4 regions of the Pseudoalteromonas sp. APC 3893 genome follow, and region 4 is predicted to be linked to each of the others. Evidence: predicted binding sites of a transcription regulator. Region 4 holds the regulator's gene; each other region holds the start of a gene.
What was found. Region 4 encodes sigma-54, which starts transcription at its own class of promoters, with help from an activator protein. Its sites were predicted from a motif close to GTTGGCACGNNNNTNGNNT; they were not measured.
Positions count from the first base shown of each region.

Region 1: a site for sigma-54 is predicted at 3,974-3,992, ahead of QMA12_RS04465 (PA2169 family four-helix-bundle protein). Genes of this name have one in related genera too.
Region 2: a site for sigma-54 is predicted at 3,384-3,402, ahead of QMA12_RS14390 (PspA/IM30 family protein). Genes of this name have one in related genera too.
Region 3: a site for sigma-54 is predicted at 3,995-4,013, ahead of flgB (flagellar basal body rod protein FlgB). Genes of this name have one in related genera too.

Region 1 is NZ_JASDCD010000002.1:79,231-85,280, forward strand. Features, by position in the region: gene QMA12_RS04455 (FecR domain-containing protein) at 1-371, shown strand, start outside; gene QMA12_RS04460 (TonB-dependent receptor) at 497-3,412, shown strand; gene QMA12_RS04465 (PA2169 family four-helix-bundle protein) at 3,481-3,927, opposite strand; gene QMA12_RS04470 (LysR family transcriptional regulator) at 4,096-5,034, opposite strand; gene aceK (bifunctional isocitrate dehydrogenase kinase/phosphatase) at 5,050-6,050, opposite strand, start outside.
Region 2 is NZ_JASDCD010000013.1:5,792-11,841, forward strand. Features, by position in the region: gene QMA12_RS14365 (GGDEF domain-containing protein) at 1-113, opposite strand, end outside; gene QMA12_RS14370 (secondary thiamine-phosphate synthase enzyme YjbQ) at 364-792, opposite strand; gene QMA12_RS14375 (chemotaxis protein CheX) at 789-1,256, opposite strand; gene QMA12_RS14380 (transcriptional repressor) at 1,338-1,772, opposite strand; partial or broken gene QMA12_RS22225 (MarC family protein) at 1,927-2,019, shown strand; gene dusA (tRNA dihydrouridine(20/20a) synthase DusA) at 2,251-3,183, shown strand; gene QMA12_RS14390 (PspA/IM30 family protein) at 3,443-4,111, shown strand; gene QMA12_RS14395 (PspC domain-containing protein) at 4,123-4,326, shown strand; gene QMA12_RS14400 (hypothetical protein) at 4,337-4,669, shown strand; gene QMA12_RS14405 (copper chaperone PCu(A)C) at 4,759-5,280, shown strand; gene QMA12_RS14410 (DUF2333 family protein) at 5,289-6,050, shown strand, end outside.
Region 3 is NZ_JASDCD010000003.1:282,456-288,505, forward strand. Features, by position in the region: gene flgG (flagellar basal-body rod protein FlgG) at 1-77, opposite strand, end outside; gene QMA12_RS07345 (flagellar basal body rod protein FlgF) at 99-863, opposite strand; gene flgE (flagellar hook protein FlgE) at 1,010-2,365, opposite strand; gene QMA12_RS07355 (flagellar hook assembly protein FlgD) at 2,423-3,103, opposite strand; gene flgC (flagellar basal body rod protein FlgC) at 3,117-3,548, opposite strand; gene flgB (flagellar basal body rod protein FlgB) at 3,551-3,961, opposite strand; gene QMA12_RS07370 (protein-glutamate O-methyltransferase CheR) at 4,119-4,949, opposite strand; gene QMA12_RS07375 (chemotaxis protein) at 4,970-5,902, opposite strand; gene flgA (flagellar basal body P-ring formation chaperone FlgA) at 6,042-6,050, shown strand, end outside.
Region 4 is NZ_JASDCD010000011.1:135,190-141,239, forward strand. Features, by position in the region: gene hpf (ribosome hibernation promoting factor) at 1-215, opposite strand, end outside; gene QMA12_RS13670 (RNA polymerase factor sigma-54) at 246-1,742, opposite strand; gene lptB (LPS export ABC transporter ATP-binding protein) at 1,811-2,536, opposite strand; gene lptA (lipopolysaccharide transport periplasmic protein LptA) at 2,533-3,060, opposite strand; gene lptC (LPS export ABC transporter periplasmic protein LptC) at 3,050-3,604, opposite strand; gene kdsC (3-deoxy-manno-octulosonate-8-phosphatase KdsC) at 3,601-4,152, opposite strand; gene QMA12_RS13695 (KpsF/GutQ family sugar-phosphate isomerase) at 4,153-5,124, opposite strand; gene QMA12_RS13700 (calcium/sodium antiporter) at 5,148-6,050, opposite strand, start outside.

The sequences.
Region 1 (6,050 bases), on a different contig from region 4:
ATGAGACTGAGCAAGTGAAGAAAATTAACGCCAGTATTGTTATCTCTGGAGAAAAAGCACTTATTAAAGAAAGCATTACAAAACCAATTAAACAATTATCTATGGATGATGTGCAGCGAGATTTAGCATGGCAGCATGGCATGTTAATTTTTAACGGCGAACCTTTGAGTGAAGCATTACAAGAAGTGAGTCGTTATACTGCTACACGATTTGAGTTAAAAGACCCTTCACTAGCGTCGCTGAAAGTCGCAGGGGTGTTCAAAGCCGGAGATATAATAGGTTTATTAGATAGCCTGCAAGCAAATTTAGCAATAGAGCATGAGCGATTAGGTGAGCATATTGTTAGCCTAACACAAGGCGATCATAGTTAAGTTGGTGAGTTAAACTCTGACTAAAAACATGAAAAGTAGCAATGCTGAAAACAAAAAGTAAAAAAATAACAAATAAAAAGTCAAAGGCATGTAGAGGATTATTCGTTCTCAACTGTTTGTATAAGTTGCGTAGTAACCAAACGTATCCATTATGTGGGTTTATAGCATTAGCACCTTTAGTATGTAGCCTAAATGTGCATGCCAATGCTGTTGAATCACAAATGGTGCAATTTGATATTAAAGCGCAACGAGCAGACCTAGCACTGATTGAATTTGCAAAACAAACTGAACAAACCGTGGTTTTTTCATTTGAATTGGCAAAGCAATATCAAGCTCAATCAGTGTTTGGTTATTACACCCAGTTGGATGCACTTTATACGATGTTGCAAAATACTGAACTCGATGCGGTTGTTGATCAAAATGGTTTACTGAGCGTAAAACTCAAACAAATCAATAGGAATGATAACAACATGAAAAAGCTTTCTGGGGTCAGTGCAGCCGTTATACCACTTTTAATGGCAACAAACAGCCAAGCCGTTAATGCGCAAGAGCAAGCGGCACAAGAGAACATAGAAAAAATAGCTATCGTTGGTAGCCGTGTAGCAGGGCGTTCGGTCGAAGATTTACCTGTTCCTGTTGATATCTTAAGTGCAGAAGCGCTGGAAAATACGGGTCAGACAGAAGTTGGCCGGATGTTACAAGCCATTGCGCCTTCATTTAACTTTTCTAGCTCATCAATCAGTGACGGTACAGATGCACTTCGCCCCGCAACGTTACGTGGCTTAGGGCCAGATCAAACGCTGGTACTTATCAATGGTAAGCGTCGTCACCAAGCCAGTATCATTCATATTAATACATCCGTTGGGCGTGGTACTGCCGGAACAGACATGAATGCCATTCCTGCAGCATCAATTAAACGTATCGAAGTTTTACGTGATGGTGCTGCCGCACAGTATGGCTCTGATGCGATTGCAGGTGTTATCAATATTGTACTTAAAGATGCCGAAGAGGGCGGAAAAGCGGCAATTAACTATGGTCAATACTCAGAAGGTGATGGCGAAACCGTTAACATTGACTTTAATAAAGGCTTTGCTCTGGGTGATGATGGATATTTAAATACCACGATTAATTATCGCGATCGTGCGCCGACTAATCGCGCAGGCCTGCATGGTTCTTGTCAATTTTACGGTTGTGAGGAGCTAAGCGATGGTACTTTACTTGCTTCAGATCCACGTGAACTCACAGCACCGCGAGATACGTTCAGAATTGGTGACGCTGACTCACAACAGTTTGCCTTAACAGTAAACACAGGTTACGAGTTAGCGGGTGGTGAGCTTTATGGTTTTATCACTTATTCAACCCGAGATAATGAGTCTGCGGCGTTTTTCCGTCATAATGCTAATGCAGATGGTAACCCAGTATTACAAGATGGTGATGCTGTTATCCCGATGGGTTTCTTGCCAAAAATAAACACCACGATAGACGACATTTCATATAACTTTGGTTTTAAGAAAGAATTTGATAATGATTCAAGCCTCGACCTTTCATACACCTATGGTGAAAACAGCATAGACTACACCACCAGTGATACTATCAACGGCTCATATGCTAATTTATTACGCTACGAGCAAGGGCTAAGTGCAGATGATATTCGCGCAACTATTCCTCGCGAGGCTTATGCTTATGGCATGGAGCTTTCTTTGCAAACCCTAAACTTGGATTACACAAAAGATTATGATGATTTTTCACTCGCCATGGGGGCAGAGCTGCGAACAGATGAATACCGAATACTTGAAGGCAGTGAATATGCATACCGCGATTACGACACCAATAATGGTGTTAATATTTATGATGGCCTAAGTGGTGGTGTCGGCAGTGAAAATGCAGCGGGTGGTACGCAAGGCTTTGGTGGTTCTTCGCCAGAATCATCAGTAGATGAATCTAGAGATGTTATTTCGTTCTATGTTGATGCTGAAACTTATGTAATTGATGATGTGATCATTTCAGGTGCATTGCGTTACGATAACTATAAAGGTTTTGGTGACACGGTAAACTTTAAACTTGCCGGTAACTGGTCAGTTACTGATGATGTTTCATTACGAGGTGCGGTTAGTACAGGCTTTAGAGCACCTTCAATGCAGCAATTGTACTTTAATAATATTAGTACGCAGTTTGTTGTGGGCCCTAATGGAGATTTAATCGCAGAAGAAGTGGGCACATTTAGAAATGACAGTACCCTTGCACAAAGCATTGGTATTCCAAAACTTAAAGAAGAAAAGTCAGACAATCTCAGCCTAGGTATTGTTTATAACGTGACTGATAACATTAATGTCACTATCGATTATTACTCAATTGACATTGATGATCGCATCGTGATCAGTAACCGTTTAGGTAAAGGTTTATCTTCAACGCTTGATGCTGCGCTGGTTAGTTCAGGTGCTGGTGCTGGCCAGTTTTTCTTAAATGGTGCTGATACCGAAACGCAAGGTGTGGATTTTGTTGCAACGTGGAACACAGAAGGCCTTGGTGGCACGCTAGATTTCACCTTAGCAGCTAACTTCACTGAAACTGATGTGGTTGACTTATTTACCCCTGCAGGCAGTGGCCTTGAAACCATCCCGGTAGAAGATGTTTTTTCAGCTCAAGAAACATCTATTATCGAAGAGTGGCAACCACAAGATAGGGTCAATTTAAGCGCGCTTTACCGTTTAGAAGATTGGACTGTGAACCTATCACTGAACCGTTATGGTGAATACACTGTGGAAGATGGCGGCCGCCAAACGTACGGTGCTGAAATTCTGACAGATGTAAAAATAAATTACTTTGTTACCGACAATCTATCATTAAATATTGGTGCTAATAACTTATTTGATGTCTACCCAGACAAAAACACCATTGGTAACTCAAGATCTGGCACAATTGTAGACGCCTCAGGCAATACAATTGTCAGTTCAACAGGTGTATTTGAATATTCACGTCGTTCTGCACCATTTGGCTTTAATGGTGCTTATTACTATTTAGGTGCCGAATACCGTTTCTAAATAACTTCTCCTACGTTATTTATCTTTTGAAGGGCCGTAAGGCCCTTTTTTTGACTTACCGAATTATATTAGTGCTTTTGTTGCATGCGGCTCATCTCAGTATGGCAGCTTTGCATTGTGAGTAAAACTTTAGATAATGCAGCTTCGCAATCATGAGGCTGGGGTTCTTTCATAGCGGCTTTAATTTCTTCTAGCGTTTTATCTTCAACTTCTTCAAGCTCTTTCACGTAAGTTTGATCGTTGTCTGAGCTGAATTTAGTAATTAATGATGTATACGCACGGCGTGCTTCAACAGCAAACGATGAACCATCTTCGCGTTCACCTTGTTCATTAATAGCATAGGGTTGTAAGCTTTCTACACTTACTTTACGGGCATCTATCATACGTTGAAAAAGTGCGCCAATTGCAGGGTCTTCAACTTTATCTTGGGCTTTTTCATAAAATTCAATGCCGCTGTTCATTACTTGGATAATGTCAGTGATATGATTTGCGTCTTGTCCTTGATGGGTATTCATAATAATGACCTCTTTAAGTTAAATGAATTTAAATGTCACTTACTTCAAGCAAGGCCTGTTCCATCTTGGTTTTTGTTTTTAACACCATGATTCAAAATAACTTATATGAAAAATGAGTTTAACTTACTCACTGGCTTCGCAAATTTTACAAGCTATTATGTAATTGTTTTACTTTAACTCATTTGCCACTTCAGCTATTTTCTGTCTAAGCCAAATATGACTGGCATCACGGTGGAGCAATGGGCTCCATATCATATCTAACTCAAAAGGTGGGATGGGAAAAGGCGGCTCAAGAATTGTTAAACCAGGATCGTCTACATATATATTGGCAGCCTTTGACGGCAGTGTAGCAACTAAGTTTTGTTCTTTGGCTAAATGAATTGCAACGTGATAGTTACGGGTAAATGTGGCAATGTTTCTATGTTTGCCAAAGTGGGCAAGGGCTTCATCAACCCAGCCAAGCTTTTGCACATCTTTAGGATCCATACCTACACCGACGCCAAAACCGGTTTTACTGACCCAAATGTGGCGTGCTTTTAAATAACTATCAAGGCTGAAATTTTCAATGATTGGGTTATCGGTTTTTACTAAGCAGCAAAAGCTGTCTTTCCATATGCGCTTATGATGAAAAGACTGAGGTAAGTTTTCAAAGCGATTGATGGCCATATCAACTTTACCATTTTCAACATCGTGGAAGGTGACATCACTGGGTGTGAGTATATCTAAGGTGGTGTCTGGGGCTTCTTCATGTAATTTACTTAGTAAACGTGGAGCGAGCGTGCTGGCTGCATAGTCACTGGCCATAATTCTAAACACGCGCTTACTCTGACTCGCTTCAAACTCTCTGTTAGGTGCGAGGGTTTCCTCTAGTGTCATTAAAATCCCACGGATCACTGGCTGTAATTCAATAGCGCGCTCTGTCGGGACCATGCCATCACTGGTGCGTACTAAAATAGGATCATTAAATAAATTACGCAGCCGTTTTAGGCCATTACTCATTGCTGGTTGGGTGATACTGAGTTGGTTTGCTGCACGGGTAACGTTGCATTCACGTAGAAGCGTGTCTAAATATACCAGTAAATTTAAATCTATCTTGCTGATGTTCATTGTGTGTCCTTGCGTTTACCAGTGCTGAATAAAACGTTGTGTGTTCGGATATGGATAAATATGGCTCACTACACCATCTTTAATATTCTTTTGAGCCTGCTGCCAGTAACCTACATCCAAAAGCTCTGGATGTGCCTGCATAAAAATAGTTTTATAACGCGGGTTTGGCATTACAAATGTACATAACTGCTCAGGAAATACATCTTGTGGCGCTACAGAGTAACTTTGCTCATCAGTTAAGTAGTCATCATAACTTTGTGCTTTAGGCAGTGTCCGAAAGTTCATGTCTGTCAGGTATTGCACTTCATCATAATCATAAAAAATAATACGATTATGATTACTAACCCCAAAGTTTTTAAGTAACATGTCACCAGGGAAAATATTCACTGCAATCATCTCTTTAAGCGCTTGCCCGTATTCATTGATTGCTGTTACCGCTTCTTCGTCAGTGGCTGATTCTAAAAATAAATTCAGCGGGGTCATACGTCGCTCTATATATAAGTGCTTTATAATGACTAAATCATCTTCGATAACCATTGACTCACCAATAGTGTTTTTAAGCTGTAGGAGTAAGTTATCGTCAAAACGGGATAAAGGAAATACGACGTTCGAATACTCTATGGTATCAGCCATACGACCGACTCGGTCATGACTTTTAACAAGCTGGTAGCGTTTTAGTACGGTGTTTCTGCCAAATGGTTTGCTCTCGCTAAATTTATCTTTAATAACTTTAAATACATAGCCAAATGAAGGAAGGGTAAACACCATCATTACCATACCAGGGGTTCCTGGCGCTATAACAAAGTCATCATTCGAGCGGGCAAGGTGAGTCAAAAACTCTCGATAAAATTCTGTTTTACCTTGCTTGTGAAATCCAATTGCGTTGTAAAGCTCAGCTAATGTTTTATTTGGCATTAGCTGATTTAAAAAGCGGACCAATGCCGAAGGGGCATGCGTTTCGACCATAAAGTATGCACGAGCAAAGCCAAAAATAACCCGCATTTGTGAGGAGTTTG
Region 2 (6,050 bases), on a different contig from region 4:
ATTACAAAGTAGCAGCTTGCCAATAACAAAGTGTGAGCTATTAACTTTGTGCGCCAAAAGTCTTTATGATCTTTTGGGTGTTTTGGTAGTTTTTTGTACCAAAAATCGAGCATGCCACTGTTCCTTCAATTTGAGAAGCGTCTATAACTGATTATTACTTATATTAGGCTTTTATTATAGTTTTTGGACGCTTCAATCATTATTGGTCAATAATACGCTGCTCTGGAGCTTTCTTGCATAATAAAAGTAAAAACTTTACCTGATTGTATATGCAAAGTAAGGGGGGAAGTGTGAAGGTTTAAATTTTAATCTATATTACTCAACTTTATTGCTTTTTACTCTAGTGCTCGCATGTTTTAAATACTATCGCAGTTGCCCTTGCAAAGTAGCAATGATGCGTCTGCTTGCGCCGTGATCTCTATGTTCACCTAGGTAAATACCTTGCCATGTACCGAGCTGTAGGTGTCCATTGCTAATAGGGATCGATAATTCACAGCCTAAGGTGCTTGCCTTAATATGGGCTGGCATATCGTCATCTCCCTCATAATCGTGGCGATAGTAAGATTGACATTCAGGTACGAATTTATTGAAGTGGCTTTCCATATCCATACGTACGGTGGGATCTGCATTTTCGTTGATTGTTAAACTTGCAGAGGTGTGCTGTATAAAAAGATGGAGTAAACCGATTTTATAATTGGCTAATTCGGGAAGTTGTGATGTGATGTCTTCGTCAATAATATGAAAACCTCGCGAGCGAGGTTTCAAATTAATGCTTTTTTGTAGCCAGCTCATAGTTTATCAAAGCTAACTTCGATATTTGCATTACCTGAGTCTGAAGTGAAAGGGATTAATATTTTGGCACCTTCACTTTTGTGGGTAATAGTATGCTCAGAACCTGAGACTACAATAGGTGTTGCCATATCAAAGTCATAGCCTTTTTCACCAAGTAGGTTTTTTGCGCCACCTGTTACCATATTGGTTATTTCACCAACCATATCTGTGACTTCTTCGTTGACAGAGTCAGGACGCTCACCCAGCATTCGCTCCATAATCGTAAGCGCTAAACTTTCGTCAAAAGTAATCGAGAATGAGCCTCTGGTTTGTGGGCCAACCATACCTATTAGGCCTGAAACATCACCACAGGCAATTTCATCTTTTTTAATTCTAGGCTTGCCAGGCTTTAATTCTGTTTGCGCCATGGTGCTCAATACATTTAATAATGATGCTAGAAAAGGATTGATGAACTCTACATTCATATTTAAATTATCCCTTAAGGTTTACAGTTACACTGTTATTATACATTTAAGTGTAGCGGCTATTTTTACCGCTGCACAAAACTATTCAATACAAGACGCACATCTACCATGTGCTTCAATAGTTTGCCCTGAAACAACAAAGCCACTTTCACCGGCTAAGCTATTTAGCTCATGTGATATAACAGTGGAATGAAGCTCTTTAACAAAGCCACAACTATCACAGATTAAAAGTTGCACCGGATGAATATGATCAAAATGATGGCACAACATAAATGCATTTGTACTTTCTATTTTGTGAATAAAACCCAGCTCGGCTAAAAAATCAAGAGCTCGGTAAATAGTCGCTGGTTTTGCCCCAGATTCAGTGAGTTTTAATTGCTCTAATAAATCATAGGCACCAACACCACCTTGCGCACTTGCTAGAAGGCGAAATACTTTTTCACGGATTGGTGTGAATCGTGCGCCACGATTGTCACACACTTGTTTTGCTTTACTAACGAGTGATTCTATATTCATCTGCTCTTATCCTTACGCTACCATGATATACTAACATATTGTGTTGTAGTTGCAGCGTTTTTATTAGACAGTTTTATTTTAGGAAGTCTAGCTCTGAATTAATTTTTAGCGATATTTATCTTTTTTTCTGTTATTGATCCAATAGGCACGGTCCCTGTTTTTATTGCGGTTAGCGACTCATGTTCATAAATTAATAAGAGATAGTGGAACAAGTATAATTAGTCGGAGTATGGGGTTAATTTTATCTAGGTCGTAGTTTGATAATTTTAATGAGCTCGATTTCATGGACGTTGAACTAGCTGGTATTAACTACGAAAACCTAGTAAAAGAAAACAGATAAACAGTTACTTAAGCTTCCCCTTATTTACGAAGAGCTTATCATTGAAGCGCTAGCGCTATTTGTGTAAAATGCAGCGCTTTTAATGTTGTTTTGCTGCCTAAGGATTTTACTTTGAATAGACGCTTTTCTGTTGCCCCCATGCTTGATTGGACAGATCGCCACTGCCGTACTTTTCATCGTAAAATGACAAAGCACACAGTGCTTTATACTGAGATGGTTACTACGGGCGCAATTTTGTTTGGTCGTGGTGATTACCTTCATTTTAATCAGCATGAAAATCCGGTTGCTTTGCAATTGGGAGGTTCTGATCCCCAAGCACTTGCTAAATGCGCTAAGTTGGCAGCAGAACGTGGTTATGATGAAGTCAATCTGAATGTTGGCTGTCCGTCTGACCGTGTTCAAAACGGGCGGTTTGGAGCCTGTTTAATGGGCGAGCCGCAACTTGTCGCTGATTGTGTTGCAGCAATGAAGGCCGAAGTGAATATACCAGTAACGGTTAAAACCCGCATAGGTATAGATGAGCAAGATTCATATGAGTTTTTATGTGAGTTGATTGAAGCCAGTCACAAAGTTGGCTGTGATGATTTTATTATTCATGCTCGTAAAGCGTGGTTAAATGGCTTAAGCCCTAAAGAAAATCGCGAAGTTCCACCCCTTGACTATCCGCGTGTTTACCAACTTAAAAAAGATTACCCTCAGTTGCACTTAAGCTTAAATGGCGGCGTCAAAACAATTGCTGATAGCCAAAAGCACCTTGAATATGTAGACGGAATAATGATTGGCCGAGAGGCTTATAGTAATCCATTTATTTTAAGTGAAGTAGATGAAGCCATCTATAATGCACACCCTTTCACTTTATCTCGCCATGATGTAGTGCGTTCAATGTATGGCTATATTGAGGCAGAGATGCAGCAAGGGGCAAATTTTTGGCATATTGCACGACACATGTTAGGTATATTTCAAGGCCAGCCGGGAGCGAGAGGCTTTCGCCGTCATTTGTCTGAAAATGGGCATGGTAAACAAGCTGACTTGTCAGTAATGGACAAAGCATTAAGTTTCGTTCCGGAGTAATTAATTAGTAAGCAGGTTAATTGGCGTTATCATTCGAGTATAAAAGCTGCTTAATGCAGCTTTTTTGATCTTAAATATTAGTCAAAAAGTTAGTTTTTTAGTCAATTTGACACATCTATATTCAGCTCCAAGTCATCTTTCTTTATTGTCCATTAAGTTTAATTTATTGATTTTTAATGTGAAGTTTTTTAATTAACTAACTTGGCATAAGTCTTGGAATCTACTTGTTGTAATCACCCATCATCAACAGGAGATAATCATGGGCATAATTAACCGCGTAACAGATCTTATTCAAGCAAACTTAGTTTCGGCATTAGATAAAGCTGAAGATCCAGAAAAATTATTAAACTTACTTATTCAACAAATGCAGCAAGCACTTGATGAGTGTCGCTCAACAGCTGCAGTCATTCTATGTGAAGAAAAGGCATTAAAGCGTGAACAAGCACAAAAGCAAGTTAGCATTGATAGCTGGCAAACTAAAGCAGAGCTAGCTGTGGCAAAAGGAAGGGATGACCTCGCAACTGCTGCATTAAAAGAAAAACAACATGTAAGCGATGAGCTTGCAGCTATTGAGCCAGAGCTTGTTAAATTAGCCGATTCACTGAAGAAACTTCAAGACGATGCCCAGCGTTTACAAAGTAAATTGACTGAGGCAAAAGCAAAGCAGGCAAGCTTGCAAAAAGTTCATAACCTACTTGATGCCAGAATGCGTGTTAATCATCAATTAAATAGTGAAAAAATAGCAGATGCGTTATCCCGCTTTGATGTTATTGAGCGCCGTGTTGAGTCAATAGAGTCACAAGTTGATGCTTATGATATGACTAAAACGCAAAGTAGCACAGCAGAGCAAATTGATGCGCTAGTTAAAGATGAAGCATTAGAGCAAGAATTTGCAGCATTAAAAGTAAAAATGAAGCAAACAGCTTAGGAGATAATATGATGAATACTTATAACAATGAAAAGAATTGGTACAAAGACGCGGTGAATAAAAAACTTTCGGGTGTGTGTAGTGGTTTTGCACGTCGTTTTGACTTTCCTATCTGGGCGACGCGATTAGTGACTATTCTGCTTTTTATTCAATTTCCATTATTTATTGGTGGCGGTTATTTGGCTGCACATTTTTGCTTAGATACTAAGGCGTAGTGGGGGAGTCATGAAAATAATTGCAATTTGCGTATTAATAATCGTATTTATAATATATAGCCCATTTCAGGCGGTGCAGTTTGATTCATGGCAACTACCGCTTATTATTGCTGATTTAAGCTGGGTAGGTATTGAGCTATTTGGTGCGTTGCTTGCTGTTGTAGCTGTTATTGCTGTGATAGCTCTGGTAAGTGCGGGATTATTAGGGGCAGGTATTATTGTTGGGATGGGCGTGGTCTTAGCATTATTGTTTGGCTCTATAATGATAGCTTGGCCTTTATTACTCATTGCCTGCTTATGTTGGTTAATTTTAGATAATAAAAAAACAGCTAAATTTGATTAACCGTGGAGGCGTTGCTAATTTTACTGACTATTTTTTCACAATTATGCTAAATTTAGCCAATAAAATGATTTTTTATAACAAGGATAGAGATGACATTTAAGCCACTAATCACATTACTTTCATCGGCTCTTTTAGTTATGAGCCTATTTCTTCCGTCAATGGTAAAAGCACACGCAGATCATCACCATGATGAGGATAGTGAGATCATTGTAAACAATGCGCAGGTAAGAGTTTTCTTGCCAGCGAGCAAATCGACAGTAGGTTACCTAAGTATTGTTAATCATGGTAATGCTGATGTAACGCTAACAAAAGCCGCTATTGATGGTTTAGGGCGTGTAGAAATTCATGAGCATGCTCATGTTAATGGCATGATGAAAATGCAGAAAGTCGACACATTATTAATCAAAGCACATCAACAACTCGATTTTAAACCTGGCGGATATCATTTGATGGCGTTTGAGCCAAGCGAAGCAATAAAAGCCGGGCAAGAATTAAAACTCACGCTATATTTTAGTGATGGAAACCGAGTTTTTACTCAAGCTCAGGTTGTTTCTTTAGAAAGTCAGGTCGAGCAAGCTCCACAATCTAAGCAGCATCACACGCATCATTAGGAGGTTAAATGTCACAGCATAAAGGGAAAATTATTGGGGCAATTGTACTTATATTTATTTTGTTTTACGCATTAGCTGTTTATTGGAGCGCAGAGCCTAGCCGAGTAAATGTTTTAACTCAAGCTAAGCAAGATGCCCAGCAACGCGGTGAAAAACTTGTTACAGGTTATACCACTACATCGGCGCTAATAAACGTAACCAGTACATTGTTAAATAAGCCTGGAGGTTATTTATCTAATGATATGATGCCGCCGAGTATACTTATGGATAATATGCCAGCTTGGGAGTATGGGGCGTTAGAGATGTCTCGTGATCTTGCTTTATCTATGCGTAAAGATTTTAGCCGTTCCCAATCTCAGTCTACTGAGCATGTAGCTTTGAAAAAAGCACAACCACAATTTAATATTAGCTCAGAGGCGTGGGCGTGGCCTAGTGCTGAAAGTGAATATCAAAAAGGTATCGATTTTTTAATTGTTTATCGAACGCAAATTGCAGATCAAAGCGATCGTGAAAGTCAATTTTATGCACGTGCTGACAATTTACGCAGTTGGTTAAAAGAGGCTGAAAAACGTCTTGGTAGTTTAAGCCAGCGTTTAAGTGCAAGTGTTGGCCAAGATAGATTAAATACCGATTTAGCGGGTGATAAAGAAGCTCATCAAGCGACCTATAGCCCACTACAGAATCAAGTTAAAACTTCATGGTGGAAAATAGATGACGTTTTTTACGAGTCGCGAGGGGCAACTTGGGCTTTATTACATTTTTTGCAAGCT
Region 3 (6,050 bases), on a different contig from region 4:
AAGTTATTTGAGATAACCGATATATCGGTTTGTTGGGCATCTAAGCCTGTTTTACTGATCCATAATGCAGGATTCATATTAATGTCCTCTCAATTAGGTTAAACAATGCGCAGCAATTGGGTATGACGCTCGTCAATTTCTTCTGCTGTTTTCATTAACTTAACTTGTAATTCAAATTGGCGTTGATGGCTTATCATATCCACCATTTCATGTACCGGATTCACGTTTGACATTTCAAGCGTGCCGCTCATAACTTTTACGTTTTGCGAGATATCACAAAAGCCACATAAATCATCTTCTAGTTTATCGGCTTTAGGACGAAACAAGCCGTCGTTGCCTTTTTCAAGCTGAGTGTTATCCGCTTCGATAACCTTTAAACGATCAACCACTTCTAAAAAGTTAGCCGGCGCCCCTTGGGGGCGTACTTGAATTGATCCGTCTTCACTAAACTCCACTTTTTCAATCGGTAGAGGTAAAATAATAGGCCCACCCGCGCCAACAACTTGACGACCATGACTGGTAATTAACGCACCATCGGGGGTAATATTTAAAGTACCTGTTTTTGTATAAGCTTCATTACCTTGGGCATCTTGAACGGTTAGCCAACCTTTATCGCTCATCGCAATATCTAAATCACGGCCGGTTTCAACAATGCCCCCGGAGGTCATATTTGAACCTGGACGCTCTTGCATGGAAAAGACGCGCGTAGGTAAGCCTTCACCAAATGCTTGCATAGACCTTGCTTGTGCAAAATCAGCTTTAAAGCCAGTGGTGTTAGCATTGGCTAAGTTATTTGCTTTGAGCGCAAGGCCCCGCATACTTTGCTTAGCCCCTGACGCTGCAATGTAAACCATCTTATCCATAACATCGACTCACGTTAAAAAATCTATATTAGAGATAAATGCAAAATAAGTGCCACAATAATTTGACAGTAAAAATACACTGATAAGAAATAAAAAAGGCTGCCCGAATTGGCAGCCTTGGTGTCGGATTAGTATAATATTCGCTATTAACGAATTTGCAGGATGCTTTGCTGAATTGTTGAGTTCACCTCAAGCGCTCGCGAATTAGCCTGGAAGTTACGCTGCGCACTAATCAAATCGACCAGCTCATTAGTTAAGTTCACATTTGATTGCTCAAGCGCCGATGAGCTAATTTTACCAAACGCGCCCGAATTAGCTTCCCCAGCTATCGGCTCACCAGAGGTTAAGCTTTTCTTCCATGATGTATTACCCACTTGTTGTAAGCCCTGTGAATTTGAAAAACGAGTTAACGCAACTTGCCCTAAATAATTAGAATCACCATTACTATAAGAAGCAACTATTTTTCCATCAACACCAATATCAATATTTGCCAACCGGCCCACTGCTGCGCCATCTTGGTCTAATACTTTATTTTCAAAAGAACCTGCGTGCTGCGTAGGTATTTTTGAAGAAGTGCCCGCTTCATCACGCCAATTGATCGTTACATTATTAGGGAAACTAGCACCGTTACTTAAAATCCCAGTCAGGTTAGTACCATCGAAGACCACTGAATCAAATGTACTTGCCGCATTAGGATTACCGTTAGTATTGAGTGGTAACCCGTTTGCATCAAACTGAAATGTTGAAATAGGAGTAAATGGCCCTGTAGCACCTTGCGGGGTGCCATCTGGATTGACAACTTGACCGTCTAATGTCGAATAAACTTCCCATTCGTTAGCATTTCCTGTAACAGCCGCATCTGTTTTCACAAAGTACAATTGCATAGTATGCGATTCACCTAACGAATCATAAACATTCGTTGAGGTAGAATGAGTAAATGAGCCAGATTGGCCTGGATCAAATGGTGTAATTGACGGTGCTGCTTTAGTTGAATCTAACCTAAAAGATGAATACACATTTGTTGTAGCGCGCGGAGCCCCCGAAGAATCAGGAATTTGAATCGCACTAGATGTGCTCAAACTCACTGAAGTCGCGTCTCCGCTTGATGCATCAACAGGGAACCCTTGTAAAAAGTTACCTTGCGAATCAACAATAAAATTATCTTTATTTAATTTAAACGCCCCTGCACGAGTAAATGTTTGATCTTGCGAGCCCAACTCTGAACTAAGAGCAAAATAACCTTCTCCCCCGATAGCTAGATCGAGTGAATTTTGCGTACCTAGTGTTGAACCTTGATGAAACTGTTGAGATACAGACGTTGTTTGCACCCCATCACCATTTTTGGTTTTACCCGAGGTAAAAACGGAAGATGAATATACATCTGCAAATTCAGCTCGTGACTCTTTAAATCCCGTTGTATTTACATTAGCGATGTTATTAGCAGTAACATCTAAATCTTTTTGTGCGGCAGCGATGCCTGTTAACGCAATATTGAAGCTCATAAGTGACCTCTAAATTGTTAATATTTAGCCTTCGGCTGAAAATATACTTTAAATGTGTTATGCAATTTCTGCGACATCAGTCAGCTTAATCGCACCGGCTTTAGTGTTGATAATAATGCCATTAGCACCATTAATACTTACACTCTCAATGTTTTTATATGTAGCAACTGGTAAGCTGGTAAACTCCTCTCCCATGCTGCCTTCAGCTTTTATACTGTATTCACCTGGTGGAAGGCTCTCACCGGCTTCATTTTTACCATCCCAGTTAAAACGAAAGCCACCTGCAGGTTGGGTATCAAAATTAATAGTTCTTACAAGTTGCCCCGAATCATCTGTGATACTAAGCTTTAAATCTTTAACAGGGCTTTCAATAGCAATTATGCCTGAGGCTTTACCACTGCTGTTAAGGTCTAATGAATCAGCTCCTACTAAGGCCTTTTTACCAACCAAAGTAGATGCTTGCAACGCAGAGTTTGAGGTCATTGATGCCGCCAAAGACTCAAATTTTGAGTTAAGGTTTGAAATCCCTTCAGCCATAGTAAAATTAGTCATCTGTGCAATCATTTGATCGTTATCAGCTGGTTTGCTAGGGTCTTGAAACGACAACTGTTGTGTAAGCAAGGAAAAGAAATCTTCTTGCGTTAACGCATCACTTTTCTCTTCCGTCGATACTTGGTTCTCTTGCCACTTAAGCGAATCTAAATAAGTCGACGATGTTGTAGTTATATCGTTACTCATAACTTTTCCTCAATTACCGCTGCCCGAGCAACAGTGTTTTACTTAGCATTTGCTTCGCTGCATCAGCAACTTGCACATTTGTTTGATAAGAGCGTGAGGCAGAAATCATATTAGCCATTTCTTCTACAACATTAACGTTAGGTTTGTAGATATACCCATTTTCATCCGCACTGGGGTGATTAGGGTTATATTCTATTTGCAGTGGCTTATCGCTCTCTACAATACCTAGTACTTTAACGCCTACAGACGACCCCTGTTGATTACTTTGCGACGCTGATGCCTTTGTCAGCTCAGCAGCAAAAACAGGGTGGCGCGCTCGATAGGTTTGATCCTGACTTGAGCTAATAGTATTAGCATTAGATATATTACTGGCCGTGGTATTCAAACGCACATTTTGCGCGCTCATACCGGTACCTGAAATATCAAAAACGTTATATAAACTCATGCTTAGGCTCCTTGACTACCGAGGGCTTTTTTAAGGCCTTTAATTTTACTACTCATAAATTGCAGGCTTGCCTGATACTCTAATGAGTTCTGTGTATACAAGTTTCGTTCCACCTGTATGTCCACTGAGTTACCATCACCTGTATCTGTTTGATTTGGCGAGCGAAACATTTCACTATTACCGACATAACGGCTACCACCAGAAATGTGTTTAGCATCGGTTGTTACCATGTTATTGCCGCCCTGTTGGTGGCTTTTTGCCGCTTTTAAAGCGGAGGCAAAATCAACATCTTTCGCCTTATAGCCAGGCGTATCAGCATTGGCAATATTGGTTGCTAATAATTCGGCTCGTTGAGAACGGATCAACATTGCGTGAGGGTGAACCCCAAAAGCTTTATCAAAACTGATAGCCATAACCATCTCCAAAAAATTGACTTAAGCTTATTAATGCAAAAGGTGAGCCAATATAAAACCTCAAAAAAGGGATGGTTAAGTCATTAAATAACAAGGAAAAACGATGGCTTTTGGCCATCGTTTTTATATTTTTATTAATTAGAAATAGCTGAGGATACTATTTCTTTTGATAAATAATACCTGGATTACAACGTACCATATCAAACTCTGTACTGAGTCCCGACATCGACTCTGAGGCACCTAAAAACAAATATCCTTTAGGGTTTAGTGCCTGCGCAAATTGCGCAATAATTTTAGCTTTTACTTCAGGTGAAAAGTAAATCAACACATTACGACAAAATATAATATCGAACTTTCCCATCAAGGCGTAAGAGTCAAGTAAATTCAAGTGCCTAAAACTGGTTAATTTTTTAATCGGGTCGATCACTTGGGCCATGCCGTTGCCACTGTCTTTGAAAAACTTTTTCCGTCGCTCAGCAGATAAACCGCGCGCGAGTGCTAACGAGTCATATTCTGCATGTTTACACATATCAAGCATTGTATTTGAAATATCAGTGCCGACAATTTGCGCCCCCATTTTTAAAACACCAGGGGATTTAGCCTGAAATTCAGCAACAGACATAGCAATAGAGTAAGGCTCTTGACCAGAAGAGCTTGCCGCAGACCAAATTTTTAGTGGCCTGCGTAGTTCTTTATGTTCTGGAAATAGCTTAGTTTGTAATAATTCAAACGGGTATTGATCTCTAAACCACAATGTTTCGTTGGTGGTCATTGCATCAACTACGGCGGCGCGAAGTTGCCGTTCGTGGGGGCTGAGTGTTTTACTCACTAATTGTGATAACGATTCAACATTGAAACGAGTCATTAAAGGCGCAAGTCTACTCTTTACTAAATAAAGCTTGTTATCGCCTAACACAATACCGCACTGCTGCTCTAAAAAGGTACGGAATTGATCGTACTCGCCTTGCTGTAAATGTTTATTTTCCAACGTAACACCACCTATCAAAATTAGTCACAATGAACCCATTTTTTTACTGCTGTAGCTAATTCATCCGGGTTGAATTTTGCGATAAAGTCGTCTGCGCCTACTTTTTCAATCATAGCCTGATTAAACACACCACTTAAAGATGTGTGTAAAATCACATGTAAAGGTGCAAGCTTAGGATCTGCTTTTATCTCTGCAGTTAAAGTGTAGCCATCCATTTCAGGCATCTCAACATCCGAAATCAATAAACCGACTCTTTCAGTAATATCGTTTTTACAATCAAGCTCTGCGATTTCTCGAAGGCGAATTAGCGCCTCTTTACCATTTTTTGCAAGTTCCGTTTGTACGCCGAGAGGTTCAAGTGCACGTTTCACTTGATTGCGAGCAACAGCTGAATCATCAGCTATAAATACGATACGCTCTCCCAAGTCTTTCTGAATTTCGCCATCACTTGCAATTTCCGCACTAACCTCGGTGTTTACTGGGCAAATTTCATTTAAGATTTTTTCTACATCGAGAATTTCAACTAACTCATTTTCAATCTCGGTGACTGCGGTTAAATATGAGTATCGGCCAGCACCAGATGGAGGCGGCATGATTTTTTCCCAGTTCATGTTGACGATGCGCTCAACACCTCCAACTAAAAAGCCCTGAACTGAGCGATTATATTCAGCAATAATAATAAAGCTGTCTTGAATGTTCTCGATAGCAGGACCACCAACGGCCATAGACAAATCGATAACAGAAATAGTTTGCCCGCGTATATGAGCAACACCCCGTATATACGCATTTGATTTTGGCATATTCGTTAAAGGAGGGCATTGCAGTACTTCTCTCACTTTAAACACATTAATACCAAAGCGCTGCCGCCCTCTTAATTTGAATAATAATAATTCAAGGCGGTTTTGCCCAACCAACTGAGTACGCTGGTTCACTGAGTCTAAAATGCCTGCCATTTCAATCTCCTAAGAAAGCTAAAAAAACGGAACAATTATTGCTTTCTCTATTTAAAGCTACATTACATCGTGGGAGCGTCTAATAATTGACGCTAAATATTTATACCCTGTTTTCAACCATAAGCATAGTCGAAACATTATGAGTTTG
Region 4 (6,050 bases):
GCGTACATGTCTTGGTGTTCTGTTGAAGCAAATAAATCAGCACCACTGAGGTGTATTGTGGCTTCTGCTTTTTGGCTTAGCTTTTCTACGTCTAAAATGACGTGCACGTTGTTTATATGATCAAAGTGCCTTTCAAGCTTTGCAAACTTATTGTGTACATAGTCTCTAAGTGAATCGGTAATTTCTACGTGACGACCAGTTAAATTCAGTTGCATAAGCATTTTCCTTCTTTGTTTTTTTACGCCTTAAATCAAGCTCTTTCTTTGATTTGACGGTGGAATAGCCAGTGACTCGCGATATTTTGCGATTGTACGTCTAGCTACTTTGATACCTTGCTCTGCCAATATATCTGCAATTTTGCTATCACTCAATGGTTTCGCTGAGTTTTCTGCGCTAATTAATTTTTTTATTAATGCACGGATCGCTGTAGACGAACATTCCCCACCGTTTTCAGTGCTTACATGACTTGAGAAAAAATATTTTAACTCAAAAATTCCTCTTGGGGTGTGCATGTACTTTTGCGTGGTAACCCGTGAGATGGTTGATTCATGCATCTCGACCATTTCAGCAACATCGTTTAATACCATAGGGCGCATTGCTTCGGGACCATGTTCAAAAAATCCCTGCTGCTGTTTAACGATGCAGTTGGTTACTTTGAGTAATGTGTCATTACGGCTTTCTAAACTTTTTATAAACCATTTTGCTTCTTGCAAGTGTGAACGAATAAACTGGCTGTCGCTACTCGATTTAACCGAGCGAGACATAGCCGCATATTGGCTGTTTACTCTAATTTTAGGCATGCTATCGGGATTTAACTCAACAATCCAACGGCCTTTAATTTTCTTTACTGAGACATCTGGAATAACGTATTCAGATTCTTCACGTACGATGCTATCCGCAGGCTTTGGGTTTAGACTGTGGATGAGTGTCATCACTTCTTTAAGCTCATCTTCCTTAAGCTTAGTCTTTTTCATCAAAGTTCGGTAGTCGCGGCTGGCTAATAAATCGATATGTTCAGTTAAAATCATTTTTGTTTCGCTAATCCAAGGAGTTGCGGGGTCAAATTGATTTAGTTGAATACATAAACATTCTTGCAAGCTACGTGCGCCAATACCAATTGGGTCAAACAACTGAATACGTTTTAGAACCGCCTGAACTTCATCAAGCTCAATTTCTTCTTCGTTATTATCTTTATTTAGGCTTTCAGCAATGTCTTCACAGCTTAAGGTTAAAATACCTGAATCGTCGATAGCTTCGACAATGGCAATCGCAATCGCCTCGTCGGTCGGACTAAATGGGGTTAGCTGTAACTGCCACATAATATATTCATGCAAGGTTTCGGTTGAAGCCCCTTGATAAATAGATTCATCTTCAGGCATCGGGCCTGATGAGCTGGCAGGAGCGGCGCTCATGTACTCATCCCAGGTCACATCCATAGCCATATCGTCACTTACTGTGTCTTTATTAAGTGCTTCACTGCTTTCTTGTTCGTATTCGCTTGGTGTCTCATCGGCAGAAGCACTTACTGTGACGTCTTCGGTATCTTGTTTTTGTTCATTTTTGCCAGCCGTTTCGTCACCAAACTCTTGCTCTTCGACTTCAAGCAGTGGGTTACTGTCGAGTGCTTCTTGAATTTCTTGCTGGAGATCCAATGTACTTAACTGCAATAAGCGAATTGCTTGTTGCAGTTGTGGAGTCATTGTAAGTTGCTGGCCCATGCGCAGCTGGAGTGATTGCCTCATTTATCTCTAACAATCCTTTTATTGTGTTGTCATAATTTAGTTTAGCAGATAGTTAGCTGAGCGTTGCTTTATAGCCTAAATTGCTCACCCAGATATACATCGCGAACTGTTTGGTTGGCAAGTACATGCTCAGGAGTTCCTGACGCAATTAACTCCCCATGAGAAACTATGTAGGCTTTTTCACAAACATCAAGGGTTTCTCTTACATTATGGTCGGTTATTAGTACACCGATGCCACGGTTTTTAAGGTGCTCGATAATCTTCTTTATATCTAACACTGAAATGGGATCAACACCAGCAAAAGGCTCATCTAACAGAATAAATTTAGGATTTGCGGCTAAAGCACGCGCAATTTCAACACGGCGGCGTTCACCACCTGACAATGCCATGCCTTGACTATCACGAATGTGTTGAATGCTAAATTCATCAAGTAGGCTATCCAAAGCTTCTTCACGGGCTGTTTTGTTTAGTTCTTTACGGGTTTCTAAAATCGCCATGAGGTTTTGGTAAACGGTCAGCTTACGGAAAATAGACGACTCTTGTGGTAAGTAGCCAATACCCAGGCGAGCACGGCTGTGCATGGGCAATAATGTAATATCGTTATCATCAATACTAATTTTACCTTTATCGCTCGGCACTAAGCCAACAATCATATAAAAAGTGGTGGTTTTACCTGCGCCATTAGGGCCTAGCAGACCAACAATACTCCCAGCACTAACTTCTAAGCCAACACTTTTTACAACTTGGCGGCCCTTGTAGCTTTTTGCTAAAAACTCGGCTTTTAATGTACTCATGGCTGGCCTTTTGATTTTTTGCTATCGACAGGTACTAAAATTGTATGCACGCGGTCATTTGAGTTTTCGCCTCTTTCAGCACTTATTAGTTGCTGTTCCATATCGTAGGTGATGCTTTTAGCGTTAATTTTTTGCCCTGCTTGGGTTACTTTCGCGTTGCCAATTAAAGTTAGCAGGCGCTTTGCTACATCGTAACGAACTTCCTCAGCACTGGCGCTCATTAGGGTGCCATCGGCTTGTTTTTCTTCAAAGTATGCAGGTTTGCCAGTGGCCACGAGTAACTGTTTGTTATCGCCTAAGTCTTCACGTTTATGTACTTCAAGGCGATCAGCTTTAATACGGCGGTTACCGTGAATAATTTCAACGTTTTTTTCAAAAATACCGACATTAGATTTCAGCTGAGCTTGTTGTTTATCCGCGCTGATTGAGACCTGATCGGCCGGTGGCATTGTATCTTGGGCAAGGCTCGAAAATGCAATGAGTAAGCTTGGAATGATAAATATGTTGGCTAGTTTATTGGTCATAATATATGGTTCGCGTATGGTTAATTAGTTCTATTACTTCGGCTTTTAAGTCGGCTTGTAATCCGCGCCCAGTAATTTTTAAATTAGGGCCGACCAACTCAACAGGTTGCTCTGAACTCATTGTTTGAAGTTCAATATCAACTTGGATGTTATCGGCATTAATGTGATCTATCATGGCATTGCTTGTGAGATTTTTCGCCGTCACATTGCCTTCTAAAACCAGCTGGTTATTTTCATACAATGTGGCTTCTGCTGCATTAATTTGCCACATTTGTTCTTGATTATATAAAGTGAAAATAGGTTCTTCAAAGTACGTGAATCCTAACTGCTGATATAGTTCCATTTTAGCAGCAGTAACTTTGTGGCTTATTTTACCTTGCTCATCAAAGGCTGTTTGTTTTAATGCCACTGCTGTGTAGTCTGGCTTGGCAATAACATCTTCTTCAACGAGCTGTTGTGTGTTTGTTTGGTTAAAGTATGGATACCAAAGCCAAACCATACAGCCAATAAATAATACGCTTAAAACTAAACGCGCACTATTCATGAGCTGGTGCCTTCGCTGGTTAGCGATTTTTTGTTTTCAAGCATTAATAAATCAGTGAGCTCTCGTACAGCGCCAAACCCACCCGGTAGCATAGTGGTATAATGCGATACGCGTTTGATTAACGGGTGTGCATCGTTCACTGCTACTGCAAAGCCAACTTGCTCCATGACTGGGAGATCTGGGCCATCATCACCAATATAGGCGATTTGCTCATCGGTTACGTTCAGCTTATCTTTAAGTTCTTGATAGGCTTGTAGCTTATTTTCTTGGCCTTGATAAATATGTTGCACTGTTAGGCTAGTCATCCGCTGCTGAACTATCTGTGAATGACGCCCTGTGATCACAGCCACTTCAAAACCACCGTTGATAAGCGCTTTAATGCCAAAGCCGTCTTTGGTATTAAATGCTTTTAATTCTTCGCCTTGGTTACCTAAGTAAATTCGACCATCAGAAAATACGCCGTCAATATCACAGATCAGCAGTTTAACTTTTTTAGCGCGGGTTTGAGCATCTAAGCTCAATGGCTGGTATAAGTCAGAAAATTGCATTTATAACACTCCTGCTTTGAGCAAGTCTTGCATATTTAGTGCACCAATGGGGTGACGATTTTCATCAATGACAATAAGACCGTTAATACGTTTTCGCTCCATAATATTAAGTGCTTCGGCGGCAAGCATATCGGCAGTTGCCGTGGTGCATGAGCGTGTCATGACTTCACTGATAAGCGTGCTATGTATATCGATACGTTGCTCTAAAATACGACGTAAATCACCGTCAGTGAACAAACCATTGAGTTGGCCACGGTTGTCCACAATTGCTGTCATGCCTAGGCCTTTGGCTGACATTTCTATTAAAGCGTCCTTAATGCATTGCGTGTCTCTAATAATAGGCGTTGAGGCGCCATCATGCATTAAATCTTTTAAGCACAGCAATAGGCGCTTCCCTAAGCTTCCGCCCGGATGCGATAAGGCAAAATCATCGGCTGTGAAGCCACGAGTTTCAAGTAGTGCTACGGCTATTGCATCTCCCATAGCAAGTGTTGCTGTGGTGCTTGCTGTTGGCGCAAGACCAAGAGGGCAGGCTTCTTTAGATACTTTAATGCATACATGAGCATCAGCCCAATTTGCCATTGACGATGTTGGATTGCTGGTCATTGCGATCATTTTAGCGCCAATGCGTTTAATCACTGGGATTATATTGAGCACTTCACTGGTTTCGCCAGAATTAGATATCAGCATGACTACATCATCACGGGTGATCATACCTAAATCACCGTGGCTCGCTTCACCAGGGTGAACAAAAAAAGCCGGTGTGCCGGTGCTTGCTAATGTGGCAGCAATTTTATTGCCAATATGGCCAGACTTGCCCATGCCGACAACGATAATTCGGCCTTGGCATTGATACATCAACTCACAGGCCTGATTAAAGTTTTCGTCTAGGTATTGAGCTATATCAACAAGGGCTTGACGTTCAATATCAAGTACTCGTTTTCCTTGTTCAATAAAATTTAACTGCGTCATTGTGTTGTCCAATTTATTCGGTACTAAGCTACTTGGCTAAAAATATAACCTTGATAAGCAACAAACGCGGCTAATAATAAGCCACCTTCAACTCTATTAATACGGCGCGCCCCTCGAAAACTCAAGGACATAGCGATTAATGCGATGGTGGCACCTATCATAATTAGCGCGTCACGGTTTGCCGCAGATGGGTCAATAATCGAAGGGTTTATAATCCCCGCTAATGGTAAAACGGCCAGTAAGTTAAAAATATTAGAGCCAACAATATTACCTAATGCTAAGTCGTCTTCGTTTTTTAGCACCCCTGCAATACAAGCTGCAAGTTCAGGCAAGCTGGTACCGATAGCAATAATAGTCAAGCCGATGACTAAATCGCTTAAGCCAAAATACTTTGCAATATCAACAGCTGAACCAACTAAAAAGTGAGAGCTTAAAGGAAGTACGACCATGCCGACGACGAGCCAAAATAGTGCTGATTTAGTTGGAACATTATCTGGCACATCATCACAGGCTTCACTAACAAATGGGTCATCAGCTTGGTTTTTAGCGCGAATCGAAATGATGATAAGCCCAGCAATAAAAACAATAAATGCAATTAGTAGCGCAATGCCTTCGGCAAATGAGAAGTAGTTATCTGAAAACACATACCAAGCAGCAATCGAAATAAGTAACACCAGCGGCATTTCTCGTTTGAGTGTTGTGGAAGATACCGAAAGCGGGCGCAACAAGGCGGTAATGCCTAATACCAACAAAATATTAGTGATATTTGAACCGACTGCATTGCCAACTGCAGTATCCGTTTTACCGGCAAGCGCGGCGGAGGCCGAAACCATCATTTCAGGCGCTGATGAGCCCATAGCAACAACAGTTAAACCGACTATTAAAGTGGGGACACCGAAATTTTTTGCCAGTGCTGCAGCACCATA